DNA from 3 places in the Kitasatospora sp. NPDC008115 genome. Region 3 is predicted to be linked to each of the others. Evidence: riboswitches for the same ligand, from Rfam matches in the RefSeq annotation. Region 3 holds a riboswitch; each other region holds the start of a gene.
What was found. Region 3 has a riboswitch for cyclic di-AMP ahead of ACFZBX_RS32365 (peptidoglycan DD-metalloendopeptidase family protein). Riboswitches for the same ligand answer to the same signal wherever they lie in the genome.
Positions count from the first base shown of each region.

Region 1: it holds a riboswitch for cyclic di-AMP, as region 3 does, so the genes downstream of both, ACFZBX_RS00400 (transglycosylase family protein) here and ACFZBX_RS32365 (peptidoglycan DD-metalloendopeptidase family protein) in region 3, are expected to answer to the same signal.
Region 2: it holds a riboswitch for cyclic di-AMP, as region 3 does, so the genes downstream of both, ACFZBX_RS04465 (M23 family metallopeptidase) here and ACFZBX_RS32365 (peptidoglycan DD-metalloendopeptidase family protein) in region 3, are expected to answer to the same signal.

Region 1 is NZ_JBIBHU010000001.1:91,522-97,068, reverse strand. Features, by position in the region: gene ACFZBX_RS00415 (MazG family protein) at 1-180, shown strand, start outside; gene ACFZBX_RS00410 (SDR family NAD(P)-dependent oxidoreductase) at 215-640, opposite strand; gene ACFZBX_RS00405 (cytochrome P450) at 873-2,183, shown strand; cyclic di-AMP (ydaO/yuaA leader) riboswitch at 2,415-2,563, shown strand; gene ACFZBX_RS00400 (transglycosylase family protein) at 2,569-3,504, shown strand; gene eno (phosphopyruvate hydratase) at 3,746-5,032, shown strand; gene ACFZBX_RS00390 (septum formation initiator family protein) at 5,177-5,547, shown strand, end outside.
Region 2 is NZ_JBIBHU010000003.1:22,521-28,067, forward strand. Features, by position in the region: gene ACFZBX_RS04450 (sensor domain-containing protein) at 1-26, opposite strand, end outside; gene ACFZBX_RS04455 (GNAT family N-acetyltransferase) at 152-736, opposite strand; gene ACFZBX_RS04460 (hypothetical protein) at 780-1,670, shown strand; gene ACFZBX_RS04465 (M23 family metallopeptidase) at 1,728-2,597, opposite strand; cyclic di-AMP (ydaO/yuaA leader) riboswitch at 2,610-2,768, opposite strand; gene ACFZBX_RS04470 (YiaA/YiaB family inner membrane protein) at 3,015-3,305, shown strand; gene ACFZBX_RS04475 (alpha/beta fold hydrolase) at 3,429-4,256, shown strand; gene ACFZBX_RS04480 (TetR/AcrR family transcriptional regulator) at 4,299-4,868, shown strand; tRNA gene ACFZBX_RS04485 (tRNA-Ile) at 4,940-5,013, opposite strand; gene ACFZBX_RS04490 (SpoIIE family protein phosphatase) at 5,202-5,547, shown strand, end outside.
Region 3 is NZ_JBIBHU010000034.1:46,538-52,084, forward strand. Features, by position in the region: gene ACFZBX_RS32360 (APC family permease) at 1-538, opposite strand, end outside; gene ACFZBX_RS32365 (peptidoglycan DD-metalloendopeptidase family protein) at 918-1,934, opposite strand; cyclic di-AMP (ydaO/yuaA leader) riboswitch at 1,938-2,100, opposite strand; gene ACFZBX_RS32370 (MFS transporter) at 2,413-3,939, shown strand; gene purB (adenylosuccinate lyase) at 3,977-5,407, opposite strand; gene ACFZBX_RS32380 (HelD family protein) at 5,526-5,547, shown strand, end outside.

The DNA.
Region 1 (5,547 bases), on a different contig from region 3:
CCGGACGAACCGTACGAGCTGCCGGGGGCGCTGACGGCGGAGTCGGCGGGCCGGCTGCTGCTCGCGGTGGCGCAGCGCGCGCACGACGCCGGGGTGGACGTGGACGCCGCACTGCGGGCGGCGGCGCGCGGCTACCGGGACGCGGTCCGCGCCGCCGAGGGCCTGAAGCCCGGAGAGTAGGGGACCGGAGCCCGGCCGGTGGAGGGCGTGGCGATCAGGCGGCGACGTCCGCCACCGGCCGGCGCTGCGCCGGGACGACGACGACCTCGCCGATCGCCTCGCCGACCAGGGCGACGAGTTCGGCGAGCCGCTCCAGGTCGAGGTGGTCGGGCAGCTCGGCGAGGGAGACGATCCGCTCGCCGCCCGGCCCGGCCACGCAGAACAGGCCGATCGGGCCCAGGTGCTTCTCGGCGGTGTCGACCAGCGCGGCGACGTCACTGGGACGGCGGACGTCGCCGCAGACGCCGACGACGGGACAGCCCGGCCGGTCGAGCTCGGTGGCGAGGTCCTCGGCGATCCCGACCCGCTGGTCGGCGATCAGCATGCCGGTGGTGCCCGCCGCGGTGAGCCGGCGGGCGAGGTCCGCCCCCGACCCGCCGTCGAGTACGGAGATCACGACGACCGAACCGTTGACCCGCATGGCCTTGCTCCTCCCTGTGGGCGGCTCCGCACCGGCGCCCACGCGCACCTTGCGGAGGATCGTAGGCAGGTCCTGACCCTCCGCAACAGGAATTACCCCTCAGGTGACCAGGCTCACGCCTGTCACGCCGAACGGACGGCGCGGTGTCCCGGTGAGCGGACACCGCCCGCCCACGCGCACGTCGCGCGCACTGCGTGCGGTCGCCCGGACACGCCCGGGATACCGTCGACCCATGCCAGCTCAGCCCGCCTCCGCCCGTCCGCCCCTGTTCACCTGGGAGTTCGCCGCCGACCCGTACCCCGCCTACGCGTGGCTGCGGGAGCACGAGCCGGTGCACCGGACCACCCTGCCGAGCGGGGTGGAGGCGTGGCTGGTCACGCGGTACGCGGACGCCCGGCAGGCGCTCGCGGACGGCCGGCTCTCCAAGAACCCGGTGCACCACAGCGAGCAGGCCCACCGCACCGGCCGGGTCGGCATCCCGGGCGAGCGCCAGGCCGACCTCATGACGCACCTGCTCAACATCGACCCGCCGGACCACACCCGGCTGCGCCGCCTGGTGTCCAAGGCGTTCACGCCGCGCCGGGTGGCGGCCTTCGAGCCGCGGGTGCAGCAGCTGACCGACCGGCTGATCGACGGCTTCGCGGCGCGCGGGTCCGCCGACCTCATCCACGAGTTCGCCTTCCCGCTCCCCATCTACGCGATCTGCGACCTGCTCGGGGTGCCGGCCGAGGACCAGGACGACTTCCGGGACTGGGCCGGGATGATGATCCGGCACGGCGGCGGCCGGCGCGGCGGGGTGGGGCGCGCGGTGAAGCGGATGCGCGCCTACCTGGCGGAGCTGATCCACCGCAAGCGGGCGGACCTCGGCGACGACCTGATCTCGGGGCTGATCCGGGCGAGCGACCACGGAGAGCACCTGACCGAGAACGAGGCCGCGGCGATGGCCTTCATCCTGCTCTTCGCCGGCTTCGAGACGACGGTCAACCTGATCGGCAACGGCGTGTACGCGCTGCTGCGCAACCCGGGCCAGCGCGCCCTGCTCCAGGAGTCCGTCGGGCGCGGCGAGAGCGCGCTGCTGGAGACCGGGATCGAGGAACTGCTGCGCTACGACGGGCCGGTGGAGCTGGCCACCTGGCGGTTCGCGACCAGCCCGCTGACCATCGGCGGGGTGGAGATCCCGGTCGGCGACCCGGTGCTGGTGGTGCTCGCGGCGGCGGACCGGGACCCGGCGCGGTTCGCCGACGAGAACACCCTGGACCTGGCCCGGACGGACAACCCGCACCTGGGGTTCGGGCACGGCATCCACTACTGCATCGGCGCGCCGCTGGCGCGGCTGGAGGGGCGGGCCGCGCTGGCCACCCTGCTGACCCGGCTGCCGGACCTGCGGCTCGCCGCGGACCCCGGGGACCTGCGGTGGCGCGGTGGTCTGATCATGCGTGGACTCCGTGAACTTCCGGTGGAATTCACACCGGAGAAAGCGCCCGGCGGCAAGGCTCCGGAGACCGGCCCGGAGACTGGCTCGGAGACCGGCTCGGAGGGCTGACGCACCAGCACAACACGCTGACGCACACTCTCCGTTCGCCGGTTTCCGAGGGTCTGAACCACCCTCAATCCGGACATACCACCCCGGTTGGTAGGCGATCCATCACATGACGTGATGTCCGTGTGATATCGACGATATGAGCTTGTGATTGCTCTGAAGATCTGTCTACTCTCCGTGGAGCCCGCAGCTGCGGGCCCCGTGCGCGGAACGCCGAGTCCTGCCCGCCGCGCCCCGGGAAACCGACCAGAACCCTGGGCAGGGGCGGGGGACCCAGGTTTTGCGCCGTCTCCCACGGCTAGGGGTGAAGCCGCCTCCGCGCGGCCGGGCCACCTCCCGGTCCGAACCCGACAGCTCACCTCGCAGGCGTGCGGAGAGGGACCCCTTCATGCTGTTCGTTGGAACCGGTCGTCACCGTCGCCGTACCCAGGCCGAGAAGGCCATCGCCGTCGCCGGTGTCGCCGGCGTCGGACTGGCCATGCCGATCCTGAGCGCCACCGGCGCCTCCGCCGCCCCGGTCTCCACCTGGGACGCGGTCGCCCAGTGCGAGAGCGGCGGCAACTGGAGCATCAACACCGGCAACGGCTTCTACGGCGGCCTCCAGTTCACCGCCAGCACCTGGAAGGCGTACGGCGGCAACGCCTACGCGCCGCAGGCCAACCAGGCCTCGAAGGCCCAGCAGATATCGGTCGCCGAGAAGGTCCTCGCCGGGCAGGGCCCGGGCGCCTGGCCGGTCTGCTCCAAGAAGGCCGGCCTGACCAAGGGCGGCGCCCCGGCGGCGGTCGACACCTCGACGCCCGCCAAGCCGGCCGCCCCGAAGCCGCAGGTCCCGCAGGCCGCCCAGGAGGCCAAGCCGCAGCAGGAGGCCCCGAAGGCCGCCGCGCCGAAGCACGCCGCCCCCAAGGCGCAGGCCGAGCAGCAGACCGCCAAGCCGCAGGCCCAGCAGTACGCGCCGAAGCACGCCGCGCCCAAGCAGCAGGCCCCGCAGGCCCAGCCGCAGCAGCAGTCGCCGGCCTTCTCCGGCAAGGCCGGCTGGGACGCCGACGCCAAGGTGTACTGGTACCAGAACAACGGCGCCTGGTACTGGACCAGCCACCAGAGCGTCTACCAGCAGAACGCCGGCCAGCCGGCCGCCCAGGCCCCCGCCGCTCAGCAGCAGTCGGCCGGCCAGGGCTACACCGTCCGCTCCGGTGACACGCTCGGCGGGATCGCCACCGCCCAGGGCGTCTCCGGCGGCTGGCAGGCGCTGTACGACGGCAACCGCGCCACCGTCGGCGCCGACCCGAACCTGATCGTCCCGGGCCAGGTCCTGACCCTCGGCTGACGACCGGTCCGACCGGACGGACGGAGGGGGCCGATTGGGCCCCCTTCGTCCGCTTCCGGACGTCTCCGGCCCGGCAACCAGGTGAACTACCGGTGGGTAGCGAGGCCACACGCTGAGACGGAGCCGAGGTCGACGTGGCCCGGACAGCCCGTGCGGTTAGGCTCTGGTCGTAACGACTCCGCAATCGTCCGGCCGACTGCACCCCACGTCAGCCGAACCTGCTTCCGCTAGGAGATGCCTCGTGCCGTCCATCGATGTCGTCGTAGCCCGTGAGATTCTCGACTCGCGCGGCAACCCCACGGTCGAGGTCGAGGTCGGCCTCGACGACGGCAGCACCGGCCGTGCCGCCGTCCCGTCGGGTGCCTCCACCGGTGCCTTCGAGGCGCTGGAGCTCCGCGACGGTGACAAGAACCGCTACTTCGGCAAGGGCGTGGAGAAGGCCGTCCTGGCCGTCATCGAGCAGATCGGCCCGGAGCTGGTCGGCTACGACGCCACCGAGCAGCGCCTGATCGACCAGGCCATGCTGGACCTGGACGCCACCCCGGACAAGTCCTCGCTCGGCGCCAACGCCATCCTGGGCGTCTCGCTGGCCGTCGCGCACGCCGCCTCCGAGGCCAGCGACCTGCCGCTGTTCCGCTACCTGGGCGGCCCGAACGCGCACGTCCTGCCGGTCCCGATGATGAACATCCTCAACGGCGGCTCGCACGCGGACTCCAACGTCGACATCCAGGAGTTCATGATCGCCCCGATCGGCGCGGAGTCCTTCTCCGAGGCCGTCCGCTGGGGCGTCGAGGTCTACCACACCCTCAAGGGCGTGCTGAAGGAGCGCGGTCTGTCGACCGGCCTGGGCGACGAGGGCGGCTTCGCCCCGAACCTGGACTCCAACCGCGAGGCCCTGGACCTCATCGTCGAGGCCATCCAGAAGGCCGGCTACGTGCCGGGCAAGGACGTCGCGCTCGCCCTGGACGTCGCCTCCTCCGAGTTCTACGAGGACGGCGCCTACCAGTTCGAGGGCAAGGCGCTCACCTCCGCCGAGCTGATCGAGTACTACGCCGGCCTGGTCGCCGCCTACCCGCTGGTCTCCATCGAGGACCCGCTGGACGAGTCGGACTGGGACGGCTGGAAGGCCATGACCGACAAGCTGGGCGACAAGGTCCAGCTGGTCGGCGACGACCTGTTCGTCACCAACCCGGCCCGCCTGGCCCGCGGCATCGAGACCGGCACCGCCAACGCGCTGCTGGTGAAGGTCAACCAGATCGGCTCGCTCACCGAGACCCTGGACGCCGTCGAGCTGGCCCAGCGCAACGGCTACCGCTGCATGATGTCGCACCGCTCCGGCGAGACCGAGGACGTCACCATCGCCGACCTCGCCGTCGCCACCAACTGCGGCCAGATCAAGACCGGCGCCCCGGCCCGCTCCGAGCGCGTCGCCAAGTACAACCAGCTGCTGCGCATCGAGGAGATCCTCGACGACGCCGCCGAGTACGCCGGCCGCGGCGCCTTCCCGCGGTTCAAGTACGAGGGCTGAGCCCGACCCGGCCGCGCCCGGCCGGTATCGCCGGGACGCCCGGTAGCGCACGCCTGACCGGTGCCCCGCCGTTCACCCCGTAGGGTGGACGGCGGGGCACCGTCGCGACCAGGAGCGGACCAGGAGCAGGAGGGGACACCGGAGATGGCAGGCTGGAGGATCCCGGGCTTGGCGGCCCGGCCCCGGTTCACGAGCCGGGCGACCGTCCTCGTGCTGGTGCTCTGCTCGCTGGTGGCGATCCTGGCCTATCCGACGCGCCAGTTCGTCTCCCAGCGCTCGGAGATCTCGGCGCAGCGCGCCCGGGCCGAGCACGCCCGGCAGCAGGTCGAGCAGCTGCGCCGGGAGAAGGCCCGCTGGCAGGACCCGGAGTACGTCAAGGCGCAGGCCCGCACCCGGCTGCACTACGCGATGCCGGGGGAGACCCCGTACATCGCGGTGGACCCGGCGGCCCGGGGCGCGGCCAACTCCTCGCTGGGCGCGCCGCCGCCCGCGGCGGGCCCGGCGGCCGGTCCGGC
Region 2 (5,547 bases), on a different contig from region 3:
TTGCGCTGCATGCTGTGGGTGCTCATGGCCGGTCTCGGTCCCTCGGGTCGGTCGCGGTTCGGGGCTCGTGGGGTCTGTCCTGCTGACTCCCCCAGCCTGTCAAAGCGCGCCCGGCTTGGACATCCGGCTCCCCGGCGAACCGGGGGTGGGGTTATCCCCCCTGACCGGCGCCCCCGGCCGACCCGTCGTCGGCGAGCAGCGCGTACTGGTAGGCGTCGCGCCAGCCGTCCCGGCGCCGGTAGTCGTGCCGGACCCGGCCCTCCAGCCGGAAGCCGGCCCTGGTCAGCACCCGGATCGAGGCGGCGTTGTCGACGTCCACCCGGGCCTGCAGCCGGTGCAGGCCGAGCGGGCCGAAGGCGAGGTCCCGCAGCAGGGCGACGACCTCGCCGGCGTACCCCCGGCCCCAGACGTCGCGGCGCAGGGCGTAGCCCAGGTGGGCGGCGCGGTGCGGGCCGAGGCCGAGCGCGGCGTTGCCGACCGGGACGGCGCGGGCCGGGTCGTCGGCGTCGGCGAGGCGGGTGACGGCCAGCCGGTAGACGGTCCGGTCCTCCTTCTCCGCCTCCTCCAGGTACTGGGCGATCTGGTCCGCGCAGTCCTCGTGGTCGCGCGGCTCGAAGGCGAGGTAGCGGGTGGCCTCCGGATCGCCGAACACCGCGTGCAGCGCGTCCACGTCCTCGGGGGACTGGTGGAACTCGCGGACGGCCAGCCGGGGCCCGGTGAGTCGGACGGGAACCATGGCTCCCGACCCTACCCCCGACCAGCGGTTACGGTTCGTGGTTATGGAAGACGAAGACCTGCGGCTCGCCCCGCGCACCAAGGCCGCCGAACTGCTCGCCTGGGCGGAGGCGGAGGGCCGCGAGCCGGTCGCCGGGGCCCCGCTGCGCGCGGTGCTGGCGCTGCTGGAACTGGGCGGCGGCAGGATGCACGACGGCTGGCCCGAACTGACCTCCGCCGCGGTGGAGCACCTGCTGTACGAGCGCCTCCACCTGTACGTCCAGCCGGAGCCGGGCCAGGACCCGCTGGCGTACGGCGCGGCGGTGCGGCTGCTGGTCGACCACCAGCGGGCGGCGAAGCGGCTGAACGCCAAGCGCCGGCAGCGGCTGCACGCCGAGGCCGAGTGGCAGGGCGAGCTGGCGGCCGGGCTGCTGCGCCGGGCGGACCTGGTGACCTGGCCCCGGCTGTACACGCTGCTGCTGCGCGCGGCCGGGGTGGACACCGGTGACGAGGCGGCGGTGCGGGCCTGGCTGGAGGGGTTCCGGGAGCTGCCGGCGCAGGAGCGCTCGGCGGCGTTCGAGGCGCTGGAGGCGGACGGCGTGCTGGACCCGGTGGACGACGGGGGCTGGGACGGCGGGGCCCGGACGCTGGCGGTCGGGATGGCCACCGACGGGGCGCGGCGGCTGCTGGAGCAGGGGCTGATGGAGCGCAGCTACCGGAACCTGGCGGAGCTGACGGCACTGGGCCGGCCGATGCCGGACGAGCTGGCCGGGGACTTCGGGGCGTTCGAGGACGCCGCGGTCCGGGTGGCGCTGGAGCTGGCCGGCGCGTGGACGGTTCCGGGGCTGCCGAGGCTGCTGGTGGAGGAGTTCCCGGAGCTGGCGCCGGAGCCGGGGCAGGCGGAGATCGACGCCTATCTGGCGGGTCTCGAACCGGCCGGCGACGAGGAGCGCTGACGCGCGAGGGGCCCCGGCCGGTCGGCCGGGGCCCCTCGTCGTGTGCTGCCGGAGGCGTCAGGGGGTGACGCCGCGCTGCTCGAACCAGCTCTCCGGGTCGACGGGGGCGCCGCCGCCGGGGCGGACCTCGACGTGCAGGTGGGCGCCGGTGACGTTGCCGGTCGCGCCGACCTTGCCGATCTGCTGGCCGGGGACGACCTTGCCGGAGCCCTTGATGATCGAGGAGAGGTGGCAGTACCAGATCTCGGTGCCGTCGGGCAGGGTCTCGACGATCCGGTAGCCGTAGGCACCGGCCCAGCCCGCCGAGGTGATGGTGCCCTGGCCGACCGCGTAGACCGGCTCGCCCTGGTCGGCGGCGAAGTCCAGGCCGGTGTGCAGGTGGGCCCAGTAGCGGGCGCTCTGGCCGTAGTGGGCGGAGAGCCGGTAGTCGCGCACCGGGAGCTTGATGGCGGCGAGCTTGGCCTTCTCGGCCTCCTCGGCGGCGCGCTTGGCCTGCTCCTGCTGGGCGATCTGGGCGGCGCGCTTGGCCTCGGCCTCCTGGGCGGCCTGGACGCGGGCGCTCTCCTCGGCCGCGGTGCGCTGGCTGTCGGCCTGCTGCTGGATGCGGGCGGCGAGGGCGAGGCCGGGGTCGGCGGAGAGCGCGACCGGCTGCTCGTCGGGCGCCTCGACGGCGGGCGCGGCGGCAGGGGTGGCGGAGGCGAAGCCGGTGGCGCCCAGGGTGGCGGCGACGGCGGTGACGCCGAGCAGCGGAGCGGTGCCGCGGCCCTGACGGGGCATCCGGTGCCGGCTGGTCTCGGCGGCCGGCGGGGCGGTCTCGTCGGCGGGGCCGCCGAACGGGCCCTGACCGGTGAACGGAGCCGGGTGATCGAGCAGCCGGGTACCGGCCGAGGAGCCGGACGGGTGTGCCGGGGTGTGCGTCGACGCCACGGAGGCGCGCTCCTTTCCTTCCTTCGCGCCTACCGGGTTAGCTGACGGGTTCGGAGCAGGAAGGTCTCCTACGGCTGGGCCTGGGCCTGGCCGATTCACCCCAAGGAACGTGGTTCCCCGGCTCCCTGGCCTGCCCGGAGGCCGGCCGGCGGGATTAGGCGACGGCGCACGGTGCCGTCTGGGTACGGCGTTGCGGACCGCGCTGCGTTATCAAACGTTAATCCGAGAGCCCCCCGATTCCAAGCCATCCGTTGGTGACGGCGGGATACGGATCGGGCACCACGCGGCCCGATGGGCGTTTTGGGACGTTTGATGACAACTGACACTACCGAACGTGTCAGGACGTCAACGAACGGCCCCTCACTTGAGTACCGCTACTCATGTGCGGCCGGGCCGGGCGCGGCCATCCTGGGCGCCATGAGCACACCGATGCAGTCCCGCACCACGGCCGCGTACTACATCCAGGCCGTGCTGTCCTTCACCCTCTCCGCCACCGCCCTCGGCGTCGGGATCGCCTTCCTCCCGGTGGAGCCGTGGACCCGGGCGTTCCTCGCCCTCGGCCTGCTCTACACGATCACCTCCACGTTCACCCTCTCCAAGGTGGTCCGGGACCGGCAGGAGACCTCCGAGCTGGTGACCCGGGTCGACCAGGCGCGGCTGGACAAGCTGCTGACCGAGCACGACCCGTTCAAGGTGGAAGGGGTCTGACCGGCCGCCCCGGGCGGGCCGGCCGCGCGCAGCCAGTACCGATAGCTTGACGGCTAAGGCTATTAGCCTTAGCTTTATGGCTATCGGCGCTCCGCCGACGATCCCGCCCCCAGGAGGCTCCCCATGAACGGCACCCTCGCCCCCGTCACCCGCCACCTCGACCTGCCCGGCGGCCGGATCGCCTTCGACGACACCGGGCACGGCGAGGGCGCCCCCGTCGTCCTGCTCCCCGGGATGCTCGACAGCCGGGCCGCCTACCGCCACCTGCACCCGCTGCTGACCGCCGCCGGCCGCCGGGTGATCACCATGGACCTGCGCGGCTTCGGCGAGTCCTCGATCGTCTGGGACGACTACTCCCCCGCCGCGATCGCCGGCGACGTCCTCGCCCTGCTGGACCACCTGGGCATCGAGCGGGCCGTGCTGGCGGGCAGCTCGTACACCGGCGCCAGCGTCGTCAAGGCCGCCGGGGCCGCCCCCGGGCGGGTGGCCGGCATCGTCCTGCTGGACGCCTTCGTCGAGAACGTCCCCGTCGGCGCGCTCCAGCGGCTGGTGGTCGGCGCGATGGGCGCGCTGGTGGTGCACTCGCCCGCGTTCTGGGGCCTCTACCACCGGAAGATGGCCTACCCCGGGCCCAAGCCGGCGGACCACGAGGAGTACGTGGCCGGGCTGGTCGCCGCGATGCGCACCCCGGGCCGGAAGACCGCCACCCGCGGCTATGTGCGCGGCGACTCCTCGCCCGTCGGCTGGACCGCCGCCGTGCGCTGCCCGGCGCTGGTCGTGATGGGCTCGAAGGACCCCGACTTCGGGAAGCCGGAGCTGGTCGCCGACCGGCAGGCCGCCGCGCTGAACGCGCGCAAGGTGATGATCGAGGGCGCCGGGCACTACCCGATGGCCGACCACCCGCGGGCCACCGCCGACGCCCTGCTGGCCTTCCTCGCCGACCTGGCCTGAGCGCTCCGAACGCCGTCACCCACCCACCCCAGGAGAACCGCTGTGCCCCGAGTCGGACTGACCCCCGAGCAGGTCGTCGGCCACGCCCTCGCCCTCATCGACGAGCAGGGCCCCGAGGCCCTCACCCTGGCCGCCGTGGCCGGCCGCGCCGGGGTCGCCACCCCCTCGCTGTACAAGCACGTGAGCGGCGGCCTGGCCGAACTGCGCCGGCTGGTGGCCGTCCGGGTCACCGAGGAGCTGGCCGACCGGCTGGCCGAGGCGGCGCTCGGCCGCGGCGGGGACGCGGCGGTCGCCGCCGTCCTGCGGGCGTACCACGCGTACGCCACCGAGCACCCGCACCGCTACGGCGCCCTGCCGCAGGCGCCGCAGCCGGACGCCGACCTGGCCGCGGCGGCCGGCCGGCTGGTCGGGGTGATCGTCGCGGTGCTGCGCGAGTACGGTCTCGAAGGCTCCGAGGCGATCCACGCCGCCCGCACCTTCCGCTCGCTGGCCCACGGCTTCGCCGCGCTGTCGACCGGCGGCGCCTTCCAGCTCGCCGAGGACCTCGGCGAGACCCAGGAGCGCATGATCACCGTGCTGACCGCGGGCCTGCGCGGCTGGCCCCGCCCCTGAGCGGCGCGGCAGCCGGACGCGGGAACGCCGAAGGGCCCGGAGCGGGATGCTCCGGGCCCTTCGTGGTGGTGTGGGGCTAACAGGACTTGAACCTGTGGCCTCTTCCTTATCAGGGAAGCGCTCTAACCGTCTGAGCTATAGCCCCGTACCGCACGACCCCGCCGGTACGGCGGGACGTCGTACGGAGAAGGGTACCGGACCCGGCGGGGGTGCTCGCACACCAGGGAAACCCGGTGCACCGGGACCCGCCGTTCGCCTCACGCCTCACCCGCTTAAGAAATAAGGTATTAAGAATTAACTGCCCCATAAGGAACCGGAGAGGCCGGCCGTCCCGTGGACCCGCGCAGCAGCCCCACCGCGCGCAGTGCCATGCGCTGCGTCCGCTTATTGCTCGGCTGCACCAGCGCCGCCGAACTGCTCGGCACCGTGCTCGCCGAGGGCCCCGGCTGGATCACCGGCGAGGGCTCGGCGCTCTACCTGCTCGACCCCGGCGGCATGCTCCGGCTCTCCGCCTCCCACGGCCTGCCCGACTGGGCCCACGAGCGCTACAGCGTGGTCGACCCGGCCAGTGAGCTGCCCGCCGCGATGGCGCTGAAGCTGCGCCGCCCCTATCTCCTGAGCCCCGAACGCACCAGCGTCGACTACCCGAACCGGAACACCGGGATGGGCACCGGGATGG
Region 3 (5,547 bases):
GGTGCAGGTCGAACCAGGCCATCACCCCGATCACCAGCAGCCCCAGCGCCGCGTACCAGCCCCAGGGCAGCTCCACCCCCAACTGCGCCGCGACCAGCCCGCGCAGCGCGTAGGCGAAGAAGCCGACGACCGCCGCCTCGAAGACGATGTACGCCAGCACCGCCAGCAGCCCCGAGGCCATCCCGACGACCCGGCCCAGCCCGTGCGAGATGTAGCCGTAGAACGTCCCGGCGGCGGTGAGGTGACGGGCCATCGCCACATAGCCGACCGAGAAGACCGTGAGCACCAGGGTCGCGAAGACGTACGCGGCGGGCGCGCCCGCACCGTTGCCCTGGCCGACCACGATCGGGAGGTTGCCGGTCATCGCGGTGATCGGCGCCGCCGTGGCGACCGCCATGAACACCACGCCCGCCAGGCCGACCGAGTCCGCCTTCAGCCGGTCCACCCCCGCTCCCGGCGCGGCACCCGCTTCCGGGCCCGCCCCCGCTTCCGGCTCCGCGCCCGACCGCTGCCCCGTGTCCCCGCGCTGGACGGCCATCCGGCCTCCTTCACCCGCCGTGGCTGTGCCGCCCGCCGGACCGGCCGGGCGATGACTGCCCGACAGCATCCGCAATCGCCGCACCGGCCGCAAAGCGCGCCGACCCGGCGTCACCACCACCCGGTTGACGCCGTGTTCGACCGGGCCGCGCGCCGTTCGAGCGGCCCGCGCCCCGACCGGGCGGGCCGGTCACGACGACGGCCGGCCCGGCTCGCGAGGGAGGTCTCGCGAACCGGGCCGGCCGGACGGGCGTGTCCCGCGCCCGTCGATCCGCTTGAGGTGCGGCGATCACCCGGTCTAGCGGTCACCCGACATGACCATTCCGGGAGAGTCGTTTCGCCCCGCACCCAGCGGTGGCGGAGATGATCCGACCCGAGGGTCAGATCGCGACGCCGTGCGCCCGCAGGTAGGCGATCGGGTCGACGTCCGAGCCGTACTCCGAGCCGGTGCGGATCTCGAAGTGCAGGTGCGGGCCGGTCACGTTGCCGGTGGCGCCGGAGAGGCCGATCTGCTGGCCGGCGGTGACGGTCTGACCGATCTTCACACCGATCGAGGAGAGGTGCGCGTACTGGGCGTACTTGCCGTCGGCGAGCTTGATCTCGACCTCGTTGCCGTAGGCGCCGCCGTTGCCGGCCTTCACCACGGTGCCGGCCCCGACGGCGCGCAGCGGGGTGCCGGTGGGGGCGACGAAGTCAACGCCGGTGTGGTGGCCGGAGGACCACATCGAGCCGGCCACGCCGTAGGCGGTGCCGAGCTTCGGGTTGGCCAGCGGGGCGAAGAAGCCGGAGGTGGAGGCGACCGGGGCCGCGACCGGGGCGACGGCCGCCGGAGCGGCGGGCTTCGCGGCCGGAGCGGCCGGCTTGGTGGCGGGCGCGGCCGGCTTGGTGGCCGGAGCGGCGGGCTTGGTGGCCGGAGCGGCCGGCTTGGCGGCCTGGGCGGCGGGCTTGGTGGCCGGAGCAGCCGGCTTGGCGGCCTGGGCGGCGGGCGCGGCCGACTTGGCGGCCGGGGCAGCCGGGGCGGCCGGAGCGGCCTTGGTCCCGAGCGCGAGCTTCTGGCCCGGGAAGATCAGGTTCGGGTTGGCGCCGACGACCGAGCGGTTGTGCTCGTACAGCGCCTGCCAGCCGCCGTTGACGTTCTTGGCGGCGGCGATCTTCGACAGGGTGTCCCCGCCGACGACCTTGTAGCTCTCCTCGACCGGGGCGGCGGCCGGAGCGGCGGCCTGGGCGGCGGGAGCGGTCTGCGCGGCCGGGGCGGCGGGCTTGGCGGCCGGGACCTCGTGCGCCTGGGCGCTGACGGTGGTCACCAGCGGAAGGGCGAAGGCGGCGCCGGTGACGGCGGTGGCGATGCCGATGCGGGCGGCGCGGGGCAGGGCGATACGACGAGCCTGTGCGGGCATGGAAGATGTCCTCTCCGACGCCTGCGAGGTGAGCTGTCGGGTTCGGGCTGGAGTTGCCCGGCCGCGTAAAGGCGGCTTCACCCCAAGCCGGACCTCGGAATTCGGGTCCGGCGACTTACCTGTGGGTCCCCCGCTCCTGCCGTACAGAGTTCGTTGCGTACCACCGGGCAGCGGCAGGACTAGGCGTTCCACCCGGTGGCCACCCGGGCTGACGCCGGGCGGTCGCTGAACTAAAACTCATCCGTTCGGGTGAAGCAATGTCGATCTCCGCGACCCGGGACCAAAGTCCGCAGCACGGTGACGCTCCGCAGAAAAGGCATGCACAGTACGCACACAATCCATTTACGCCGCGCACGTGATCCACGACCCTGCGCACATTCCGGAACCAGTACGCACACGATCACTCACGGAGCGGACATTCCGCGACACACCCCCGGTGACCCTTGTCACGTCCGCCCTGCGGGGCGGACCATGGGCCGTGGCCACCTCCGAGGCCGGCACCCTGCGGTTGGGCACCGCGCAGGGTCGCCGGGTACTTCTGGCGACGGTGCTCGGCTCCAGCATGGTGATGCTCGACGGAACCGTCGTGAATGTCGCGCTGCCCCGGATCGGCGCCGACCTCGACGCCCAAATCGACGCCCTGCAATGGACGCTCAACGCCTATCTGCTCACCCTGGCGGGCCTGATCCTGCTCGGCGGCGCCCTCGGCGACCGGTACGGCCGACGCCGGGTCTTCCTGCTCGGCGTGGTCTGGTTCGCCGCCGCCTCCGCGGCCTGCGCCGCGGCGCCGACCATCGAGGTGCTGAACCTGGCGCGCGCCGTGCAGGGCGTCGGCGGCGCGCTGCTCACCCCGGGCTCGCTGGCGATGCTCCAGGCGGTCTTCCACCCCGAGGACCGCTCGGCGGCGGTCGGCCTCTGGTCCGGGCTCGGCGGGGTGTCGGCGGCGGTCGGCCCGTTCCTCGGCGGCTGGCTGGTGGACGGCCCCGGCTGGCGCTGGATCTTCCTGCTGAACCTGCCGCTGGCTGCCCTGGTGGTGGCGGTGTCCGCCCGGCACGTGCCGGAGAGCCGGGACGAGTCCGCGACCGGCCGCTTCGACGTGCTCGGCGCGGTGCTGGCCGCCCTGGCGCTGGGCACCGTCACCTATGCGCTGACCGCCGCCGGCACGGGCCTGTCCGCCGCGGTCTGGGGCACCGGCGCGGCGGGCCTGCTGCTCGGCGCCGCCTTCGTCGCGGTCGAGCGCCGCGCCCCGGAGCCGATGCTGCCGCTCGGCCTGTTCGCGTCCCGGCTGTTCACCGCCGTGAACCTGGTCACCCTCGCCGTCTACGCGGCGTTCAGCGGCGTCTTCTTCCTCCTGGTCCTCCAACTGCAGATCGTCTCCGGGTTCTCCCCGCTGGCCTCCGGGCTGGCCCTGGTGCCGATCACCGTGATCATGCTGGCGCTGTCCGCCCGGGCCGGCCGGCTGGGCAAGCGGATCGGCCCCCGGCTGCCGCTCACCGTGGGCCCGCTGCTCTGCGCGGCCGGGGTGCTGCTGATGCTGCGGATCGGCCCCGACGCCTCGTACTGGACGGACGTGCTGCCGGCCGCCGCGGTGATGGGCAGCGGCATGGTGCTGCTGGTCGCACCGCTGACGGCCACCGTGCTGGCGGCGGTGGACGTGCGGCACGCGGGCATCGCCAGCGGGGTCAACAACGCCGCGGCCCGGGCGGCCGGCCTGCTGGCGGTCGCCGCGCTGCCCGCGCTGGCCGGCCTCAGCGGCGACGACTACCAGGTGCCGGACGCGGTCGACTCCGCCTTCCGCGTCGCGATGCTGATCTGCGCCGGACTGCTCGTGGCCGGCGGGCTGATCGCGCTGGCCACCGTGCACGGCAACGTACTGGCCCCGGAGGACGAGCACCCGGTCGCCGAACCGGACTGCCGTTACGCCTGTGCCACCAACGCCCCGCCCCTCGACCCCGGCCACCCGGCCGCGACCTCGGCCGAACACGGCGAGGGCCCCGCCGCGTGAACCCGCGACGAGGCCCTGCCGAACACCCGACGAACCGTCAGAGGATGTCGCCCGGCGCGTACTTGGCGGCCTCCGGGTACGCGGCCGCGACGGCCTCGACCTGGCGGACGACCTCGGCGACCTGCGCGCCGGCCGCGCCCGTGAAGGACAGCTTGTCGGCCAGCAGCGCGTCCAGCGCGGCCCGGTCCAGCGGGATCCGCCCGTCGTTCGCCAGCCGGTCCAGCAGCTCGTTCTCCCGGGCACCGGCCCGCATCGCGAGCGCGGAGGCGACGGCGTGCTCCTTGATGACCTCGTGCCCGGTCTCCCGGCCGACGCCCGCGCGCACCGCGCCCATCAGCACCTTGGTGGTGGCCAGGAACGGCAGGTAGCGGTCCAGCTCGGCCTCGACCACGGCCGGGAAGGCGCCGAACTCGTCGAGGACGGTCAGGAAGGTCTCCAGCAGGCCGTCGAAGGCGAAGAAGGCGTCCGGCAGCGCGACCCGGCGGACCACCGAGCAGGAGACGTCGCCCTCGTTCCACTGGTCACCGGCCAGCTCGCCGGTCATCGACGCGTAGCCGCGCAGGATGACGGCCAGGCCGTTCACGCGCTCGCAGGAGCGGGTGTTCATCTTGTGCGGCATCGCCGAGGAGCCGACCTGGCCCTCCTTGAAGCCCTCGGTCACCAGCTCGTGGCCGGCCATCAGGCGGATGGTCTTGGCCAGGCTGGACGGCGCGGCGGCCAGCTGGACGAGGGCGGTCAGCACCTCGAAGTCCAGCGAGCGCGGGTAGACCTGGCCGACGCTGATGAGCACGTTCTCGAAGCCGAGGTGCGCGGCGACCCGGCGCTCCAGCTCGGCCAGCTTGTCGGTGTCGCCGCCGAGCAGGTCCAGCATGTCCTGCGCGGTGCCGACCGGGCCCTTGATCCCGCGCAGCGGGTAGCGGGCGATCAGCTCCTCCAGGCGGCGGAAGGCGACCAGCAGCTCGTCGGTGATCGACGCGAAGCGCTTGCCCAGGGTGGTGGCCTGCGCGGCCACGTTGTGCGAGCGGCCGGCCATGACCAGCTCGGCGTGCTCGGCGGAGAGCCGGCCCAGGCGGACCAGCACGGCGACGACGCGGTCACGGACGTGCTCCAGCGACTGCCGGATCTGCAGCTGCTCGACGTTCTCGGTCAGATCCCGGGAGGTCATGCCCTTGTGGATCTGCTCGTGGCCGGCGAGGTCGCTGAACTCCTCGATGCGGGCCTTGACGTCGTGCCGGGTGACCCGCTCGCGGGCGGCGATGGAGCCGAGGTCGACCTGGTCGATCACCCGCTCGTAGTCGGCGACGGCGGTGGCGGGCACCTCGACGCCGAGGTCCTGCTGGGCCTTCAGGACGGCGAGCCAGAGGTGGCGCTCGAGGACCACCTTGTGCTCGGGGGACCAGAGCTGGGCCAGGGTCGCCGAGGCGTACCGGGAGGCCAGGACATTGGGGATCTGGGGCTTCGCGCTCACGCTTCGCAAGCCTAACAGCCGAGGTCAGCCGGAACGGCCCGGGCTCGGGTAGGCTGGGACACTTGAGCACCCTTCACCAAGCATCCCACAAACTCCTCACCGCAAGGATACCACGTCCATGAACGGATCTCCAGCGGTTC